2 regions of the Streptomyces ovatisporus genome follow, and region 2 is predicted to be linked to the other one. Evidence: predicted binding sites of a transcription regulator. Region 2 holds the regulator's gene; the other holds the start of a gene.
The links. The regulator HspR, encoded in region 2, represses chaperone genes until heat shock. The targets are predictions, from matches to a motif close to TTGAGNNNNNNNNNCTCAA.
Positions count from the first base shown of each region.

Region 1: a site for HspR is predicted at 4,226-4,244, ahead of lon (endopeptidase La). Genes of this name have one in related genera too.

Region 1 covers NZ_JBHSFH010000004.1:266,726-276,950, forward strand. The annotation lists gene ACFPA8_RS06035 (multifunctional oxoglutarate decarboxylase/oxoglutarate dehydrogenase thiamine pyrophosphate-binding subunit/dihydrolipoyllysine-residue succinyltransferase subunit) at 1-676, opposite strand, end outside; gene ACFPA8_RS06040 (HAMP domain-containing sensor histidine kinase) at 948-2,060, opposite strand; gene ACFPA8_RS06045 (response regulator transcription factor) at 2,247-3,080, opposite strand; gene ACFPA8_RS06050 (spermidine synthase family protein) at 3,160-3,981, opposite strand; gene lon (endopeptidase La) at 4,267-6,690, shown strand; gene ACFPA8_RS06060 (lysozyme) at 6,904-7,755, opposite strand; gene ACFPA8_RS06065 (MarR family winged helix-turn-helix transcriptional regulator) at 7,972-8,424, shown strand; gene ACFPA8_RS06070 (protein phosphatase 2C domain-containing protein) at 8,487-9,341, opposite strand; gene ACFPA8_RS06075 (sensor histidine kinase) at 9,757-10,225, shown strand, end outside.
Region 2 covers NZ_JBHSFH010000007.1:716,787-727,011, reverse strand. The annotation lists gene ACFPA8_RS17035 (pyridoxamine 5'-phosphate oxidase family protein) at 94-513, shown strand; gene ACFPA8_RS17030 (trypsin-like serine peptidase) at 616-1,428, opposite strand; gene ACFPA8_RS17025 (VOC family protein) at 1,613-1,966, shown strand; gene ACFPA8_RS17020 (heat shock protein transcriptional repressor HspR) at 2,051-2,506, opposite strand; gene dnaJ (molecular chaperone DnaJ) at 2,508-3,707, opposite strand; gene grpE (nucleotide exchange factor GrpE) at 3,801-4,541, opposite strand; gene dnaK (molecular chaperone DnaK) at 4,538-6,409, opposite strand; gene ACFPA8_RS17000 ((Fe-S)-binding protein) at 6,755-9,076, shown strand; gene ACFPA8_RS16995 (hypothetical protein) at 9,490-9,645, shown strand; gene ACFPA8_RS16990 (ATP-binding protein) at 9,639-10,046, shown strand; gene ACFPA8_RS16985 (Yip1 family protein) at 10,182-10,225, shown strand, end outside.

The sequences.
Region 1 (10,225 bases), on a different contig from region 2:
CCTTGCCGCCGCGGGCGCGCTTGAGGTGGTTGTTGATGACGATGCGGTTGTCGAAGAGCAGCTTCACCGGGACCGCACGCACCGACGTGGCGGTGGGCAGCTCCAGCGAGGCGTTCATGTTCTTCGCCACGGCGGCGGAGGGGCCGCGCATGGGCACGTACTCCGGACCTGCCGGCTCCTCGGTCCCGGCACCGCCCTCGTCGCCCTTCGCGGCGGCGGCCTTGGCCTGCGACGCCTTCGCGGGTGCGGTGGCGGGCTTCGCGCCGGCCGGCTTGTCCGCGGGCTTCGCCGTGGCGGGCTTCGCGGGCGCCGGCGCCTTGGGCGCGGCCTGGGCGGCACCCGGCTTCGCCGGGGCCTGCTTCGCGCCGCCCGCCGCCGGTCCCGGCGGGGCCGTGGGCGGGGCGGCGGAGGCGGCTCCCGAAGTGCCGGCTGCCGCGGCCGGTGAGGCGGCGGAGTCGGCCGTCGGTGTTCCGACGGCTCCGACGGCCTCGGAGCCCGGCTTGTAATCGGCGAAGAAGTCCCACCAGGCTCGGTCTACCGAGTTCGGGTCCTGGAGGTACTGCTGGTAGATCTCGTCGACGAGCCACTCGTTTGGCCCGAAGACGGCGGCGGGATCCGATCCCTGACCGTCCTGCTGGGTCGAGACGCTCGAGCTGTTGGGGGACTGTGACGACACGGCGGCAACCGCCCTCTTCCGCGTTCCTTAGATGGTGGACAGCGGAAATAAAGGCTACGCCCCTACCGGCGTTACTTGCAGTCCGGCCGGGGTTGTCGTCGTGCAAGTCACATCAAGCGTCCGGTTTCAGCGCAGTATTTGGCGGGAAACAAACAGGGTTTGCCGCGGTAAGGAACCGGCGCTCCCGGTTCCGGCGTCCTACGGCTGCGGGTCTCCGCTGTTCTCCCTGTTCGTTCCTCCCCTGACGCGTCGCCGATGCTTCGAGCGTACGTCAACCCTGCGGAGCTCCCAGGCCCGGAAGGGTGACCTGGATCCGGCAGCCGCGAGGAGATTCGGCCACGCGTATCCAGCCACCGTGCAGATCCACCGCCCAGCGGGCGATCGCCAGGCCCAGGCCCGTACCGCCGTCGCCGCCGGTTCCGCCGCCGCGCTGCGAGGACGCCTCGGAGCTCTTCGTGCGGTTGAAGCGTTCGAACACGCGGGCACGTTCGGACGCGGGGATGCCGGGCCCCTCGTCCAGTACCTCCACCTCCAGGCTCTCCTCGCTCGCACCGGGACGCGCCCGCACCGTCACGCGGCCGTGCGGAGGGCTGTGCTTGACCGCGTTGTCGATGAGGTTCGCGACGACCTGGTGCAGACGCTCGGCGTCCGCGTAGGCCGTCAGTTCGGGCGGGGAGACGTCGAGATGCAGGTGGACGTCCGTGCGGGCGTGCCCCTGGCCCTTGCTCATGTTGGCCTCTTTGAGCACGCCCGCCAGATAGGGCCAGACCTCGAAGCGCCGGGAGTGCAGCGGGACGACACCGTTGTCCAGGCGCGAGAGGTCGAGCAGGGTCGCCACGAGTCTGCCCAGCCGGTCCGTCTGCTGGAGCGCCGTGCGCATCGTCTCCGGATCGGCTTCGGAGACGCCGTCCACCACGTTCTCCAGCACCGCGCGCAGGGCGGCGATGGGCGTGCGCAGTTCGTGCGAGACGTTGGCCACCAGCTCCTTGCGGTGCTGGTCGACGGCTTCCAGGTCGGCGGCCATGCGGTTGAAGGTCTCCGCGAGCTCGCCGAACTCGTCGCGCCGGTCGCCCCGTACACGGCGTGAGTAGTCGCCGTCGGCCATCGCCCTGGCCGCGGCCGTCATCTCGTCGAGCGGCGCCGTGAGCGACTGGGCGACGAACTGGGTGATCAGCAGCGAGGCGATGATCGAGATGATGGTGATCACCCGCAGCTCTGTCGCGGAGTTGACCGCGAAGAGCGCGAGCAGCGTGGTGATCACCACGGAGACGATCACGAGTGCCCCGAGCGCCGCCTTCACCGAGCGGTACGGGTCCAGCGGGCGCAGCCCTTCCCAGATCCTGTCGATCCAGCCCGTCCAGACGGGCTCCCAGCGGCGCCGCAGCCTCCGGTGCAGGCGGACCAGCGCACGCAGGACGAGCCCCAGGAACGTCCTGGCGGTGCGCAGCGCGGCCCTGGCGCGGGCCGCGCGGTCGGTGCGGGGACCCCTGCGGGTATCCCTGCGGGGACCCCTGCGGGAAGAGGCCACCGAAGAGGTGTCAGGCACGTCTGTCACGCCCGGCCGCCACCGTCAGGACCCGTCGAAGGCGGAGGTCGGGGAGCTTCCCGCCGCCGTCGACGACGCAGACGCCGGTGTGGGCCCGTCGCCCGGACCCGACGACGGCGTCTCCAGCGCGTAGCCCACGCCGTGCACCGTACGGATGCGGTCGGCGCCGATCTTGCGGCGGAGCGCCTTGATGTGGCTGTCGACGGTGCGCGTACCGGAGGCGTCCGCCCAGTCCCACACCTCGGCGAGCAGCTGTTCGCGCGAGAGCACCGCGCGGGGGGAGTGCGCGAGGCAGACGAGCAGGTCGAACTCGGTGGGCGTGAGATGCACGTCCTCGCCGGTGACCCGGACGCGGCGCTGCGCGTGGTCGATCTCCAGCTCGCCGAGGCGGAGTATCCCGCTGCGCGGTGTGTGCGCGGCGAGGGTGGCCCGCTCGACGCGGCGCAGCAGTACGTGCACCCGTGCGGCGACCTCGCGCATGGAGAACGGCTTCGTCATGTAGTCGTCCGCGCCGACGCCGAGCCCGACGAGCATGTCCGTCTCGTCGTCGCGTGCCGTCAGCATCAGCACGGGCACCGGCCGCTGGGCCTGGACTCTGCGGCAGACCTCGAGGCCGTCGAAGCCCGGCAGCATGACGTCGAGCACGATCAGATCGGGCTGCCAGGCCTCGGCGGTGTCCACCGCGGCAGGGCCGTCGCCGGCCGTCTGCACCTGGAAGCCCTCGGCCCGGAGGCGCATGGCGATCGCGTCCACGATCGTCGGATCGTCCTCCACGACCAGGATTCGGCGCTGAGCGCCGGGGGTGGTCGCCGCGGAGGCGTTGCTGCTCTGTGCTGGTGTGATGTTCTTCTGGTCCATTCGACCCCGCCCCTGGATGGCACCGTGGCTTGTTTGTATACGTGCTTGCAGAAGCGTAAAGGGCCCGAGTCGGCCTCGGCTATGCCGGTTTGATTGCGAAGTGAACCACGTCGGGGACGCCTCGGACGACGGGGACCTCATGGGTGCGAACCCCCTCGAATCCGGCATTGCGCAACGCATCGTCGAATGTCGGGTCGGCTTGAGCGGACCAGACGGCCAGTACGCCGCCCGGCGCCAGCCGTGCTCCGCAGGCCGCCAGTCCGGCGGGGGAGTAGAGGGACTCGTTGTCCTCCGTGACGGTCCAGCCCGGGCCGTTGTCGATGTCCAGGCAGAGGACGTCGAAGAGGTCGAAGAAGTCGAAGAAGTCGAAGAGGGGGCCGCCGGGGGTGGCGTCGTCCCCGCGCAGGTACTCCACGAGGTCCGCGTGGACGATCTCCGTACGCGGGTCGCGCAGGGCCTCGGCCGACAGCGGGGAGAGGGGGCCGCCGGGGCGGTGCCAGTCGATCACCGCTTCCTCGCGTTCCACGACAGTGATACGGCCCCAGGCCGGTTCGGCCGCCGCCTCGACGAGGGAGAAGCCGACGCCGAGCCCTCCGACGAGCAGGCGCGGGCCCGTGGACGGGCCGTGCCCGAGGCGCCCGGAACCCGGCTCCTGGCCGGAGGTTGCGGCAGTTTCCGGACTCTTCCGCCCTCGTAGCTCCTCCAGTGCCGCCCGTACGAGGAGCCGCTCGGACCGGCCGTCGGAGGTGTCCATCAGGAACGTCCCGTTGGAGATGATCTGCAGCAGCTCGCCGTGGCGCCGCAGTACGACCTCGCCGTGCGGGCCTTCGCGGCGGTCGAGCACGACGGGCGGTTCGGCGGCGGGTGCGACGGGGGATGCGGAGCCGGCTTCCAGGTGCATCCCCTGATTCTGCCGCGTGCCGCGTGCCGCGTGCCGCGTCGGCGGTCCGTCCCGGCGTTCGCTGCCCGTGCGGGGAAGCCCCGAGCGCCCTGCGGGGTTCAACAGAGGGGACTGCGGCCGTCTCACCCGTGCCGTTGCCTGCCGCCCGGTGCCGTCGCATGCCGTCGCGTCCCGCCGGGTCGGCCCGGCGATCGCTGCTGGCGAACAGAGGCTCCGGCGCGGAACATTCCTCGGGGTACATGCATTGAGTGGGCATAGCTCAACTTGCCTGCCTAGGGAGAGATCATGGCGTCGAAGTCCACAACGCTCACCCTGCCCGTGCTGCCCCTCGACGACGAGGTCGTGCTGCCGGGAATGGTGGTGCCAATGGACCTGTCCGACAGCGAGGTGCGGGCTGCGGTCGAGGCCGCGCAGGCCGCCGCCCCCGACGGTGAGAAACCGCGGGTCCTGCTCGTGCCGCGGGTCGGGGGAAGCTACGCGGGCATCGGCGTGCTCGGCCGCGTCGAGCAGGTCGGCCGGCTCGCCGACGGCGATCCCGGCGCCCTGATCCGCGGCCGGCTGCGCGTCCGGATCGGGGCCGGGACGACGGGTCCCGGCGCCGCGCTGTGGGTCGAGGGCACCGTCGTCGAGGAGTCCGCATCCCAGCCGGACGACCAGAGCGACACCGCGGCCGACCTGATGACGGAGTACAAGGCGCTCGCCGCCGACTGGCTCCGCAAGCGAGGTGCATGGCAGGTCGTCGACCGCCTTCAGCAGATCGACGACGTGGGCCAGCTCGCCGACAACGCCGGGTACTCCCCGTTCCTGTCGACCGAGCAGAAGCTGACACTGCTGGAGACCTCCGACCCGGTCGACCGGCTGCGCTTCGCGGTCGCCTCGCTGCGCGACCACCTGGCCGAGCAGAACGTCGCCGAGTCGATCGCGAAGGACGTCCAGGAAGGCGTCGACAAGCAGCAGCGGGAGTTCCTGCTGCGCCGCCAGCTGGAGGCCGTGCGCAAGGAGCTGGCCGAGCTGAACGGCGACCCGGAGGACGAGGGCGAGGACTACCGCGCCCGCGTCGAGGCCGCGGCCCTTCCCGAGCACGTGCACAAGGCGGCGCTCAAGGAGGTCGAGAAGCTGGAGCGCTCCTCCGACCAGTCGCCGGAGGGCAGCTGGATCCGTACCTGGCTCGACACCGTCCTGGAACTGCCCTGGAACGAGCGGACGGAGGACGCCTACGACGTGGCCGGGGCCCAGGCCGTCCTCGACGCCGACCACGCGGGTCTGCAGGACGTGAAGGAGCGCATCACCGAGTACCTCGCGGTGCGCAAGCGCCGCGACGAGCGCGGTCTCGGCGTGGTCGGAGGGCGGCGTGGCGGTGCGGTCCTCGCACTGGTCGGCCCGCCGGGCGTCGGCAAGACCTCCCTCGGCGAATCAGTGGCGAGGGCCATGGGGCGCAAGTTCGTCCGCGTCGCGCTCGGCGGCGTCCGGGACGAGGCGGAGATCCGGGGCCACCGGCGTACGTACGTCGGGGCGCTGCCCGGACGTGTCGTGCGGGCGGTGAAGGAAGCCGGCTCGATGAACCCGGTGGTGCTGCTGGACGAGGTCGACAAGGTCGGCTCCGATTTCCGCGGCGACCCGGCCGCGGCACTGCTCGAAGTGCTCGACCCGGCCCAGAACCACACGTTCCGCGACCACTACCTGGAGGTCGAACTCGACCTGTCGGACGTGGTGTTCCTCGCGACCGCCAACGTCCTCGAAGCGATCCCCGAGGCACTGCTGGACCGCATGGAGGTCGTGCAGCTCGACGGCTACACCGAGGACGAGAAGGTCACCATCGCCCGCGACCACCTGCTGCCCCGCCAGCTGGAGCGGACCGGCCTCGAGAGCGGTGAGGTCCGGCTGGAGGACGGCGCGCTGCGCAAGCTGGCCGCCGAGTACACGCGGGAGGCCGGCGTCCGCAACCTGGAGCGTGCGGTCTCCCGGGTGCTGCGCAAGGTGGCGGCCCAGCACGAACTGGGCGAACGGGAACTGCCCTTCGTGGTGGGCCCGGACGAGCTGCGCGGTCTGATCGGACGTCCGCACCACACCCCCGAGTCCGCCCAGGACCCGGCCGAGCGGCGTACGTCCGTGCCGGGTGTCGCCACGGGCCTGGCGGTCACGGGCGCAGGCGGTGATGTGCTCTTCGTCGAGGCGTCGCTCGCCGACCCCGAGACGGGTGGCTCCGGACTGACCCTGACCGGGCAGCTCGGCGACGTGATGAAGGAGTCCGCGCACATCGCGCTGTCGTATCTGCGGTCGCGCGGCGCGGAGTTGGAGCTGCCGGTCGCCGATCTGAAGGACCGGGGCATCCACCTGCACGTGCCGGCGGGCGCCGTGCCCAAGGACGGCCCGAGCGCGGGCGTCACCATGACCACGGCTCTGGCGTCGCTGCTGAGCGGCCGTCAGGTGCGTACGGACGTGGCGATGACGGGTGAGGTCTCCCTGACGGGACGGGTGCTGCCCATCGGCGGCGTCAAGCAGAAGCTGCTGGCGGCGCACCGGGCCGGGATCAGCACGGTGATCATCCCCAAGCGGAACGAGCCCGACCTCGACGATGTGCCCGAGGAGGTGCTGGAGAGGCTCGACGTCCGTCCCCTCTCCGACATCCGCCAGGTGCTGGAACTGGCCCTGACGCCGGCCGGGTCCGGTTGCCTGGACGGCGAACGGGAGCTCCCGGTGGCTGCCTGACCGGCCCCGAACACACCGGCCCAGAGCCGGAGTTGAGAGTGTCTCGCATCCCCCGTGCTCGGGGCGGCAGCCGTCGACGCGGCGAACGGGAGCTCCCGGTGACGGCCGTGCAGCCGTCACCGGGCACCCCCTCCCGGCTGGGAGCGCCGCGCCGGGGCCGGAACTCCGGCGCGGCGCGGGGCGCGGGCTCCCGTGACTGTCGGCCGGCCGCCGTCAGCCGTTGGCGAGCGCCTTCAGACGGTCCATCGAACCGTTGAAGGAGTTGTGGTCACCCACGATCGGGCCGGTCGAGGTGTACTGCCAGAAGGTGTGGAAGCCCCAGCCGTTCGGCAGCGTGCCGGGCGCGGACGCGTACCGGGCGATCCACAGCGGGTTGGTGTTCCCGAAGCCGCCGTTGTTGCCGGTGCAGGTCGTCCACCAGTCCGTGGTCGTGTAGATGACGGCGTCGCGGCCGGTGCGCGCCTTGTAGGTGTTCGTGAAGTCCCTGATCCAGTTGACCATCGCGGACTGGCTGAGCCCGTAGCAGGTGGCCCCGTACGGGTTGTACTCGATGTCGAGCACCCCGGGGAGCGTCTTGCCGTCCCTGCTCCAGCCGCCGCCGTGGTCGGCGAAGTAGTTGGCCTGGGCGGCACCGCTCGAGTTGTTCGGCAGAGCGAAGTGGTACGCGCCGCGGATCATGCCGATGTTGTACGAGCCGTTGTACTGCTGCGTGAAGTACGGGTTCGTGTACGACGTGCCCTCGGTCGCCTTGACGTAGGCGAACTTCACGCCGCTGCTCCACAGGGACGACCAGTTCACGTTCCCCTGATGGCTGCTCACGTCGACGCCTTCGACGGTCGCGGTGAGGGACTCGGGCGGGGTGCCGTCCGTGGGGTCGCCGCCTTCGTGCATCCGTACGCCGACGCCCATCGACGCCTCTCCGGGCTTGACGGGCGTCTCGTCCTGGGGAGCCGCGTTCGCCGCACCGGGAGAAGTGAGGACGAGTGCGAGTGCAGAGATGAACATTCCGGCCGCAGTGAGGATGCTGCGTCTGCGGCGGGCCGTGCCGGATCTGTAACCGGGCATCGCTGCCTCCGAAACCGTGGGTGGGGGTGGGGCGACCTGCCACCTGGTGTGGGCATGTCAGATTGACCGTACGCGCGTAGACAGAGGTGTGGAAGAGCACAGGTCGCCGCCGGTGGTCCAGACCTGCGAAATACTTCCGTAGCTGGGACGATCCCCGTCATCGACGGGAACTTTCTGCACGGAAACCTGGGAGAGGGCGCATACGTGGACGAGTCCATGCGGAAGTACGCACCCGAAGTACTGGAACTGGAGCGGGAACTGGCGGTCTTTCTGCGGCGTGCCCGCGCCTTCTCGGGGGAGTTGTCCCGCGAGGTGCATCCCGAACTCGAGCCCGCCGCCTACGGACTCTTCGTGCGCCTGGAGGAGACCGGGGCCCAGCGCGCCACGGAGCTCGCGGCGTTCTTCGGCGTCGGCAAGGCCACCGTCAGCCGTCAGCTCCGCGCCCTGGAGGAGCTCGGACTGATCGCCCGTTCCCCCGACCCCGCCGACGGCCGCGCCTCCCTCGTCCATCTCACGGCCGACGGGCGCGAGCGCTTCGCGCAGGTGCGGGACGCGCGGCGGGCCGAGTACGTGCGCAAGCTGGCGGCCTGGGACCCGGCCGAGGTCGCCGAGCTGGCGAGGCTGCTCCACCAGCTCAACGGGCTTGTCGACGCGGGAAGTGACGCCTGACGGGTGGAGGAGCCCCCCGGTGGGACGGCCGGCCGCCTCCCGCCCGGGAGCGCCGGCCCCGTCTAGCGGAATACCGCGAGCACGGCTGACGCGTCGTCATGTGCCTTGCCGCGAGGATGCGCTGAGCCCTCCGGGTCGTCCCGCTCGGCCTTGCGTACCTGCCCCACCAGTGAACCCGTCCCCTTTTCCCGTACGAGCCGCAGGAGTCCGGCCCAGTCGCCGAGGCCGAAGACCTCGCTCCAGCGTGCCGCCCCGTCGGTGAGGGCGAGCAGTGCGCGTACATCCGCCCGCGGCGCGCTTCCTGTCACGGTGCGCGAGGCGACAGCCGGGTCCGCGGCCGCCGTGTAGAAGCCCGTGCCGTCGGGGGAGTTGCGCAGCGCTTCGACGGCACGGACGTATTCGTCCCTGGCCGCGGCCCGTTCGGGGGAGCCCCCGGGCAGCGCGCGCACGCGGTCGCGCAACGCGGTGACGTGCGCCGGGAGTTGACCGAGCCGGGGGTCGCGCAGGGCTTCGACGGTGCCGTCCAGGTGCTCCATCAGCAGCGCCGAGTCCGAGAGCACCAGGTGCTCGACCCGCTCCTCGTCCCAGCGGGCGGCGACCACGGTCGACTGAGGCGTCCGCTTGTGAGAAAGGTCACAAGTCGCACAATGTGCCGCGGCTGTCCGGGAGATGGCCGACTCCAGGCATTCGGCCAGCGTCAGATCCCGTCGGCTCGCGGAGAGTTCGAGCAGCGAGCCGCCGAGCCGCGCCGTGAACCAGGGGACGCCGTGCAGGCACCCGGTGTCCTCCTGAGGGGGCGTCACGCCGTCTAGCACGACCAGCGCGCCGCCCTGTCCGGACGAGGGCAGAGCCGCCGACGCGTAGTCCTCGTTGGGGTGCCGGGGATCGCCGGGCTCGCTGGTCATCTCGATGCGCATGGGCGTCAGTCTGCCGGAGCGTGCGCAGGGCGGACGGGCCGGTGACGGCGGTGTCAAGGGGTTGGACCCGGCCGGTACCGGCAGGTCAGAGGCGTGCGCGGTGCGGAGTTGACCGGAATGCGTGGGTCCGGAAGTATGCGAGCGCGCATCTTGCCAGGACCCTCCCGGGATTTCCAACCGGCGCCCCGGGACAGGGCCGTTGGCGTGCGTGGACGGAGTTGTTCGCCGACTCCCGAGTGGGGTTCACTCCTTCGGGTGGCCCGGCAGGAGATCGTCGTCCGCCTCTCATCCGTGCTTGAAAGGGTCGGAAGGGGGCCGGGGGCGCACGGGGGCGGAGCCCACTCCTGCAACAAGAGGTTGGTATGCGCCACCCTGGCTGGCCCGGGGGGAGGCCCCGACGAGATTGCGAGTACGGGTGCGGACGAAGCTACTGCGGAAACCGGCCGGACCAGCTGGGTCCCCGGCCCAGACCGCGAGCCCGGAGAAGGCTTCCGGCTCCCGGGCCCGGGCTGCCGGACGCCGCTCACGGGTACGCAACCGGCTGCTGGCCGGCGTCGCGCTGTGTTCCCTGGCCGTCATCGGTGCCGGTACGCCCGCCGTGCTCAACGGCACCGACAACCTCGCCGAATCGCAGGAGCTGGTCGAGCGGGCCGAGCTCGGCAAGCGCTCCGTCGCCCTCGCGCACGCCCTCGCCGACGAACGTGACGGCATGGTCGAGTACGTCGCCGCGGGGCGCACGAGCCGGGACGGCGCGGGAATAACGGAGGAGCAGCGCGCCCGCGTCGACCGCCAGGTCACCGAGATCAGGCAGACCGCGCCCGCGAAGGTGAAGAGCACCCTGGACCAGCTCTCCCGCATCCGGCAGGACGCCCAGGCGGGGCAGA
Region 2 (10,225 bases):
CCGGCCGGGCCGGTCCCGCCTTCCACTGAAGTCTTCAGCATCCAGCAAGTTGAGTCTATTCCACTCAACTATTGCCGCGTTACGTTCGTTCCCATGACGAGTACGTCCCCATCTCCCGCTCTCAACGTCCCCGAAGCCCTCGCGGCCTTCTGGCGCGAACGCCACTACTCCACGCTCACGACCCTCCGGCCCGGTGGCACCCCGCACGTGGTGCCCGTCAGCGTCACCTTCGAACCGGACACGGCAACGGCCCGCGTCGTCTCACGCCGCACCAGCAAGAAGGTGCGCAACATCGCCGAAGCGGGCGAGAAAGGCATGCGGGTCGCGCTCTGCCAGGTCGACGGCGGACGCTGGTCGACGCTGGAAGGCCGCGCCCGCATCCGTACGGAGGCGGACGTGGTCTCGGACGCCGAGCGCCGCTACGAGGAGCGCTACGGCCGCCGTCCCCGGCCCAACCCGGAGCGCGTACTGATCGAGATCGCCGTGGACCGCACGATGGGCCGGGGCATCTGACACGGCGCGGCACGGCAGGAGGCGCAGCAGCCAGGACGCGCCTCCTGCCGCCTCCTGCCAGGACGGGCGCCCGCCTCGGCGGCCGTGTGCTCCGGGGTTCCCTCAGCGGCCCCCGATCTCCTTCAGCACCGTCTTCGCCGACCTCGGGTAGGGCCGTCCCAGCAGCTCGTCGTCCGAGCCGACCGACGTGACCGCCACCAGCGTCCCCGCCCCCCGCGCCTTGTCGAAGTCCCGGAGCCACGGACCGCCGCTGACGCCCTGCGTCAGCCGGCACGGCTCGAGCGCCAGGGCTCCGACGTTGGCCGCCGCGATCTCGCCGCGCCCGTAGCGGTGGGCCTTCCCCGCGCAGTAGTTGAGCGTCTCCCCGTCGTACGGCGAGGTGACCGGGTAGCCGAGCGTGGCGGTGGTGCCGCCCGGAACCGGCTCCGTCTTCAGGGTGTTCGCACCGTGGACGTCCTGGATGGTGCGCCCGCCCCGCTTCTCCATCCGCAGGAACGCCCAGTCGTGCGGAAGGATCGTCTCCAGCTCCTTCTTCACGTTCCAGCCGGGTGCCGTCCGCCACGACTCCGCCTTCCAGCCCTTCGCGAGCACGGCCTTCGGGCCGCCCTCCCCCTCGTAACCGGGCTGGAAGTAGACCGCCTCCGGCTTCTGCGGACGCTCCGGGCTGGCGATGCAGTGGGCGGCGGTGGCCACCACACTGCCGCTCGGAGAGTCGACGACGGCGGCCGAGCAGGACTCGACCTGATTGCCCGACAGCTTCGCGACGAGCCTCCCCACCGTCTTGACGGTCCCGTGCGGCCACCGGCTCCCCTCGGAGGGCGGCGGGTAGGGCGTCGGCGCCCCGGCCGCCCCCATCACGGCCAGAGCGGTGGTGCATGTCACGAAAGCGGCGAGTGCCGCGCGCGTCGACGTCATGCCCCCACGCTCGGACCGACCCGCCGCTGCGGCCAACTGCACACACCCGGTCGGGTTACACCCGCATGTTCCGCGCCGTACCGCCGTACGTGTCGGGCAGGCTGCACGGCGGCCGTTGCACAGCACCGCCGCCTCCGGGGAAACCCGGTGTCAGGACGCCGCGTCCGGCATTACGCTCCCCGGCATGACCCTGGAGTGGGAACAAGTTCTGATCGACGCGGCGGACCCCGTCGCGCTGGGCTCCTGGTGGGCGGAGGCGCTGGGCTGGGTGGTGGTCGACGAATCCGCCGAGGAATACGAGATCCGGGAGACTCCCGACCGCCTCCCCGGGCTGCTCTTCGTGCTCGTCCCGGATGCCAAGGTCTCCAAGAACCGGCTGCATCTCGACTTCCGTCCCGACGACCAGGAGGCGGAGGTGGCCCGCCTCCTGGCGCACGGCGCCCGCCACGCGGACGTGGGCCAGGGCGAGGAGTCCTGGGTCGTCCTCGCGGACCCGGAGGGCAACGAGTTCTGCGTGCTGGGCCCGCGCCGCACGTGACGCCGGGCACCGCACCGGGCCCGGCAGGCCGAAGCCCCCTGCGCGCCGCACGCGCGAGGGGGCCGTCCCGGTCCGGGGGTGCGCTCAGTCGCGGCTCTTCTTGGGACGCCAGACGACCAGTGCGCCGGACTGCGGATGCACGTCCTGGTACGGCACCAGGTCACGCCGGTAGGAGGCGTGGACCTGCGCCTCGCGCTGCCGCATGGCCGCCGCTGCGCCCTCGACCGCCTGCTGGAGTTCGACGACACGGGACTTGAGCGCGGCGACCTGGTTCTCCAGTTCGATGATGCGCTTGATGCCCGCGAGGTTGATGCCCTCGTCCTGGCTCAACTCCTGCACCTGACGCAGCAGTTCGATGTCCCGCGCGGAGTACCGCCGGCCACGTCCGGCCGCCCGGTCCGGTGAGACGAGGCCGAGGCGGTCGTACTGGCGCAGCGTCTGCGGGTGCAGGCCCGAGAGCTGAGCAGCCACCGAGATGACGTACACCGGTGACTCGTCCGTCAGCTGATAAGGATTGCGTCGTCCGCCCCGGCCGTTCACCTCAGTCTCCCTTCGCGGCCTTGAACAGCTGGGCCCTCGGGTCCTCCGCTGCCGTCGCCTCGCGGTAGGACTCCAGGATGCCCTTCGCCTTGTCGCTCAAATCCTTGGGTACCGATACGTCGATGGTGACCAGCAGATCGCCGCGCGTCCCGTCCTTGCGGACTGCGCCCTTTCCGCGTGCCCGCATCGTACGGCCGCTCGGCGTTCCCGGCGGCAGTTTGAGCGTGACGGGCGGACCGCCGAGCGTCGGCACCTTGATCTCGCCGCCGAGCGCCGCCTCCGGGTAGGTGACGGGCACGGTCACCGTCAGGTTGTCGCCGCGGCGGCCGAAGACCGGATGCCGGTCGACGTGCACGATCACATAGAGGTCACCGGCCGGACCGCCCCGCTCGCCGGGTGCGCCCTTGCCGCGCAGCCTGATGCGCTGCCCGTCGCTGACGCCCGCGGGGATGCGGACCTGCATGGTGCGCGAACTCGTCGCCTTGCCGGACCCCTTGCACGTGTCGCACGGGTCCTGGGCGATCAGGCCGCGGCCCTTGCAGTCCAGGCACGGGTCGGTCAGCGAGAAGCCGCCACCCCCGCCGCGTGAGACCTGGCCGGTCCCGACGCAGGTGGGGCACACCCGGGGTGTGCCGTTCTTGTCGCCCGTGCCGGCGCACGCCTTGCACGCCGCGGACGACGACATGCGCAGCGGAACGGTGGCGCCGTCGACGGCCTCGGTGAAGCTGAGCGTCACCTCGGACTCGACGTCCTGACCCCGGCGGGGCTGCGTACGCGTACCGGCGCCGCCGCGGTTGAACAGACCGCCGAAGACGTCACCGAGACCGCCGCCGAAGCCGCCGGCGCCACCGGGACCGCCGGGGCCACCGCCCGGCTGGCCGCCCCCGAAGAGGTCGCTCAGGTCGAAGTTGAAACCGCCCGCGCCGCCGGGACCACCGGGCCCGCCGGTCCTGATCCCGCCGTTGCCGAACAGGGTGCGCGCCTCGTCGTACTCCTTGCGGCGCTTGGCGTCGCCCAGTACGTCGTACGCCTCCGAAGCGTTCTTGAAGCGCTCCTCGGCCTTGGCGTCGCCCCTGTTGGCGTCGGGGTGGTTCTCGCGTGCGAGCTTGCGGTAGGCCTTCTTGATCTCGGCCTCGGTGGCGTCCTTCGGGACGCCGAGAACCTTGTAGTAGTCCTTCTCGATGAAGTCCTTCGTACTCATCCGCGGCGTCCCTCCTCCCGCTCGGTACCCCGGTCGGAGACCGGCCCGCCGTCCGGGCCGGTCCCCCTGCCGATGGCCGGCTCGCTTCCGTGGTCAGCCCTGCTCGGGGCCACCGTTCTCCTCTTCGTCGGCGGGCTCCTCGCCTGCCGGGGCCTGAGCACCCGGCTGCGGCTCAGCGACACCGACCCTGGCGGGACGGATCGTACGCTCGCCGATGCGATACCCGGGCTGAAGGATCTGCACGCACGTCGTCTCCGTGACGTCGGGCGAGTACGAGTGCATCAGCGCCTCGTGCACAGTCGGGTCGAAGGGCTCCCCCTCCTTGCCGAACTGCATCAGACCCATCTTGGCGGCGACCATCTCCAGCGACTCGGCGACGGACTTGAATCCGCCGACGAGTTCGCCATGGTCCCGCGCACGGCCGATGTCGTCGAGCACGGGCAGCAGCTCCGTCAGCAGGTTCGCGACAGCGACCTCCTTGACGGCGGCGCGGTCCCGCTCGACGCGGCGGCGGTAGTTCTGGAACTCGGCCTGGAGACGCTGCAGATCCTGCGTGCGCTCGTGCAGCGCCGTGCGGGTCTGGTCCAGCTGGGCGGTCAGCGCCGCCTCCTGCGGGCCCAGGTCCGCGGCCTGGCCCTGGACCTGCCCCTGGAGCGGTTCCTGTCCGCCCTGGCCTTCCTGCTCGGTCTCGGTCACGTCCCCGGCCCCGTCCGCCGGGCCCCCCGCCTCGTCGGCGGGGGAAGCACCGGCGGCCTGCGCCGCAGCGTCATCGGGCTGTACGGCGTCGGTGGGGACGTCGGACTTCTGGTCGAAGCCCGGGGTCTCCTCCGTCACGCTGCACCATCCTTCGGCTTCTGCTCGTCGTCCACGATCTCGGCGTCCACGACGTCGTCGTCACCGTCGGCCTTGGCCCCGCCGCCCGCGGCGCCCTCGGCCCCGCCCTGCGCGCCGGCCTCACCCTGAGCGGCCTGCGCGTCGGCGTACATGGCCTGACCCAGCTTCTGGCTGGTCGCCGCGACCTTCTCGCTGGCCTCGCGGATCGCCGCGGTGTCCTCGCCCTTCAGCTTCTCCTTCAGCTCCTCGACGGCGGCCTCGACCTCGGTCTTGATCTCGCCGGGGACCTTCTCCTCGTTGTCCTGGAGGAACTTCTCCGTCGTGTAGACCAGCTGCTCGGCCTGGTTGCGCGTCTCGGCGGACTCGCGGCGCTTGGCGTCCTCGTCGGCGTACTGCTCGGCATCGCGCATCATGCGCTCGATGTCTTCCTTCGGCAGCGCCGAGCCGCCGGTGACGGTCATCCGCTGCTCCTTGCCCGTTCCGAGGTCCTTCGCGGAGACGTGCATGATGCCGTTCGCGTCGATGTCGAAGGTGACCTCGATCTGGGGGACGTTGCGCGGAGCGGGCGGCAGGCCCGTCAGCTCGAACATGCCGAGCTTCTTGTTGTACGCCGCGATCTCGCGCTCGCCCTGGAAGACCTGGATCTGCACCGACGGCTGGTTGTCCTCGGCCGTGGTGAAGGTCTCCGAGCGCTTCGTCGGGATCGTGGTGTTCCGCTCGATCAGCTTGGTCATGATGCCGCCCTTGGTCTCGATGCCGAGGGACAGCGGGGTGACGTCCAGCAGCAGGACGTCCTTGACCTCGCCCTTGAGCACACCGGCCTGGAGGCTGGCGCCGATGGCGACGACCTCGTCCGGGTTGACGCCCTTGTTCGCGTCCTTGCCGCCGGTCAGGTCGCGGACCAGCTCCGCGACGGCGGGCATACGGGTCGAGCCGCCGACGAGAACGACGTGGTCGATCTCGGACAGCTGGATGCCGGCGTCCTTGATGACGTTGTGGAACGGCGTCTTGCAGCGCTCCAGCAGGTCCTGGGTGAGCTGCTGGAACTGGGCGCGCGTGAGCTTCTCGTCCAGGTGCAGCGGGCCCTCGGCGGAAGCCGTGATGTAGGGCAGGTTGATGTTGGTCTCGGTGGAGCTGGACAGCTCGATCTTCGCCTTCTCCGCGGCCTCGCGGAGACGCTGGAGAGCCATCTTGTCCTTGCCGAGGTCCACGCCGTGGCCGGAGTGGAACTGCTTGACCAGGTGGTCGACGACGCGCTGGTCCCAGTCGTCACCGCCGAGGTGGTTGTCGCCGTTGGTGGCCTTCACCTCGACGACGCCGTCGCCGATCTCCAGCAGCGAGACGTCGAAAGTACCGCCACCGAGGTCGAAGACCAGGATCGTCTGGTCCTCCTTCTCGAGCCCGTAGGCGAGGGCGGCGGCGGTCGGCTCGTTGACGATGCGCAGCACGTTGAGGCCCGCGATCTCACCGGCCTCCTTGGTGGCCTGGCGCTCGGCGTCGTTGAAGTACGCCGGGACGGTGACGACCGCGTCCTCGACCTTCTCGCCGAGGTAGGCCTCCGCGTCCCGCTTCAGCTTCTGCAGGATGAAGGCGCTCATCTGCTGCGGATTGAAGTCCTTGCCGTCCAGGTTGATCTTCCAGTCGGTGCCCATGTGGCGCTTGACCGACCGGACCGTCCTGTCGACGTTGGTGACGGCCTGACGCTTGGCCACCTCGCCGACGAGCACCTCGCCGTTCTTCGCGAACGCCACGACGGACGGCGTGGTCCTGGCGCCCTCGGCGTTGGTGATGACGGTGGGCTCACCGCCTTCGAGAACACTGACGACGGAGTTCGTCGTGCCCAGGTCGATGCCGACCGCACGTGCCATTTCGGTTTCCTCCAGCTGATGTCTTGAGTGAAGCTGACTCAAGAGTGCACGGCGGAAGGGGGAACGTCAAACGCCTTGAGTGGAAGCGACTCAACTCTTATGCCGACTTTATGCGCACCCGACCACTGAACAGGCACGGAGAGGGGGCCGGGTAACGGCGAACCGGGGGACGAGCCGCACACCGCACTGACCGCGCGCCCCCGCGACGCAGATCACCGCGCGCCCGGGTACCAGCACCCCCGGGAAAGTGGGTACTCTCGAACGGACTAGATAAGTTACCGCTTAGTACGCAAGAGCGAGCCGGGCAGCCGCACGCATGCTCGCCCGCAGGTCCGAGGAGCCTCCATGCAACTCGCCGCGATCGTCGTTTCGCTGGTGCTGGCCGCGGTCGGTATCGCGCTGTTCGCGCGCGCCATCGCGCAGATCTATCGCTTCGTCCGTCTGGGAGCGCCGGTGCCCGCCGGGACCCGCACCGACGATCCGCAGCAGCGCACTCTCACCGTGGCCCGTGAGTTCTTCGGGCACACACGCATGAACCGGTGGGGCATCGTCGGCGTCGCACACTGGTTCGTCGCGATCGGATTCTTCGCGCTCGTCCTCACCCTCGTGCACGCCTTCGGCCAGCTCTTCGTGGCCGACTGGGCCCTGCCGCTCATCGGTACGTGGGCCCCGTACGAGATCTTCACCGAGTTCGTCGGCCTGATGACGACGCTGGGCATCCTCACGCTCATCGCGATCCGGCTGTCGAACCTGCCGAACCGGGCCGGACGCAAGTCCCGCTTCGCAGGCTCGAAGGCGGGCCAGGCCTACTTCGTCGAGTACGTCATCCTCACGATCGGCGTGGCCATCCTGGTGCTGAGGGGCCTGGAGGGCGCCCTGCACGGCGTGACCGGCTACAAGGCCGCCTACCTGGCCTCGTACCCGCTCGTCGCCGCCTTCGACGGGCTGAGCGTCGGCACGCTGCAGAACCTGGTGTACCTGGTCGCGATGATCAAGATCAGCACGTCGTTCGTGTGGATGATCGTCGTCGGGCTCAACACCAACATGGGCGTCGCCTGGCACCGTTTCCTGGCCTTCCCGAACATCTGGTTCAAGCGGAACGCGAGCGGCGGCACCGCCCTCGGCGGGCTGCTGCCGATGACGTCCGGCGGCAAGGAGATCGACTTCGAGACCGTCTTCGACGACGAGGACGGCGAGGAGACGCAGTTCGGCGCCTCCCAGGTCGAGCACTTCTCCTGGAAGGGCATCCTCGACTTCTCCACCTGCACCGAGTGCGGCCGCTGCCAGTCGCAGTGCCCTGCCTGGAACACGGGCAAGCCCCTCTCGCCCAAGCTGCTGATCATGTCCCTGCGCGACCACGCGCACGCCAAGGCCCCCTACCTGCTCGCCGGCGGCGGGAAGACCATGGAGGGCGAGGAGAAGGCGACCGAGGAGCAGCTGAAGGACGTACCGCAGTCCGCGCTGGACGAGGCCGAGCGTCCGCTGATCGGCACCGCGGAGGCCGCACCGGACGGGCTGGGCGGGGTCATCGACCCGGACGTGCTGTGGTCGTGCACGACGTGCGGCGCGTGCGTCGAACAGTGCCCCGTCGACATCGAGCACGTCGATCACATCGTCGACATGCGCCGCTACCAGGTGATGATCGAGAGCGCGTTCCCGAGCGAGGCCGGGACGATGCTGAAGAACCTGGAGAAGAAGGGCAACCCCTGGGGCCTGGCGAAGAAGCAGCGCCTGGAGTGGACCAAGGAGCTCGCCGAGGCGACCGGCTTCGAGGTACCGGTCGTGGGCAAGACGGTCGAGGACCTCACCGAGGTCGACTACCTGTACTGGGTGGGCTGCGCCGGGGCGCTGGAGGACCGGGCCAAGAAGACCACGAAGGCCTTCGCCGAGCTGCTGCACATCGCGGGAGTCAACTTCGCGATCATGGGCGGCGACGAGAAGTGCACCGGTGACTCGCCCCGCCGGCTGGGCAACGAGTTCCTCTTCCAGCAGCTCGGCGAGGAGAACGTCGCCACGCTCAACGCCGCCTTCGGCGAGTCCGCCCCGGACGAAGACGGAGCGGAAGGCGTGACGGTCGAGAAGTCGAAGAAGAAGATCGTCGCAACCTGCCCGCACTGCTTCAACACGCTCGCGAACGAGTACCCGCAGCTGGGCGGCCACTACGAGGTCATCCACCACACGCAGCTGCTCCAGCACCTCGTCGACGAGGGCAGGCTGGTCCCGGTCACGCCGGTCGAGGGCCTGATCACGTACCACGACCCGTGCTACCTGGGCCGCCACAACCAGGTCTACACGCCCCCGCGCGAGATCATCGGCAAGGTCCCGGGCCTGCGGAACGAGGAGATGCACCGTCACAAGGAACGCGGCTTCTGCTGCGGCGCCGGCGGTGCCCGCATGTGGATGGAGGAGCGCATCGGCAAGCGCATCAACAACGAGCGCGTCGACGAAGCACTCTCCCTGAATCCCGACATCGTCTCGACGGCGTGCCCCTTCTGCCTCGTCATGCTGACGGACTCCGTCAACGGCAAGAAGAACGACAACAAGGCGAAGGAGGACCTGCGGGTCGTGGACGTCGCCCAACTGCTGCTGGACTCCGTGAAGACGCCCGGGGAGCCGGCCGGGGACAGCGGCTCGGAGGAGACGGCGGAGCCCGAACCCGCGCAGTAACTCCTCCCACACGGCTCTTCCGGAGTCACGTGTTTCCCGGACGGGCAGCCACTCACGAACGGAGCTTGTCGTCTTGTCGGCAAGCTCCGTTCGTATGCGGCAATCTCCGTTCGTATTCAGTCACTTAATGTTCTTCACAGGTCAATCCCCTTCGGGGGATACCCATCGAGCCCCCTGCCGCTTAGCCTCGCTGACCAGCGACAGCAGAAGCGGCGCGGTGAAGGAGGCGACCCCGGGTGCTGGACTGCGGCGAGGAGATGGCGGAGAACCGCCCTGTCCCCGTGCGGCGGATGGTGTTCTCCGCCCCCGTCCGTCCGCAGGCCGGCAGATCCAGAGCGGGCCACCGGGGTCCCGCGAGCCGCTCGGCGTGGCCTTTACGGACGTTCGGGCCGAACAGCAGACCACGGGAGACCATGCGGGACGACGACGGCGCAGCGACCACGGCAGGAGCCACGACCACGGCCCCGGCCGGGCGCCACGTCAACGACCAGGCCCGCATGCCGCACAGGCTCGGGGCGGACTCGTTCCGTCCGGTGAACCTCAGCGTCGGGGAGATGGACGGATGCTGACCAATGAGCGCCTGTGCCGCCTGCACTTCACCTCACGAGACCTCCCCCGCATCCGGATCGAGGTCGAGGAGTGCGCCGCGGCGGCGGGCCTGGGGGAACCACGCAGAGGTGAATTCGTCGTCGCCGTCGATGCGGTGGCCACCAACGCGGTCGAACACGCCGGAGGAACAGGGCGGTTGGTGCTGCGTCACCTCGAAGGTGAGCTGGAGTGCCAGGTGGAGGACTCCGGGCCGGGTTTCTCCGAGGACGTCATCCCGGAGCTGGCGCCCGGCGTCGCCGGGGCCACCGCCGGACGCGGCCTGTGGCTCGCCAAGCTGGTCACCGACCGGCTCACGGTCGAACCCGCCGGACCGGGCTGCGGTGCGGTGGTGACACTGGCGGTGCGCCTGCCGTGCGGCTGAGGGGGACGGACCGTCCGGCCCCGCTCCAGTGGCCCTAGGGGAGAGCCCTACGGGTTGTACCGGATCGGCCACAATGCGGTCCGCATTCTCCCGTGCCCGGCCTGACCGCCGCGGGGACAAGGTACGTTCGAAGGCGTGGCTGGTTTCAGGATCGGACGCGGCCGGGGCTCCCGGAACGC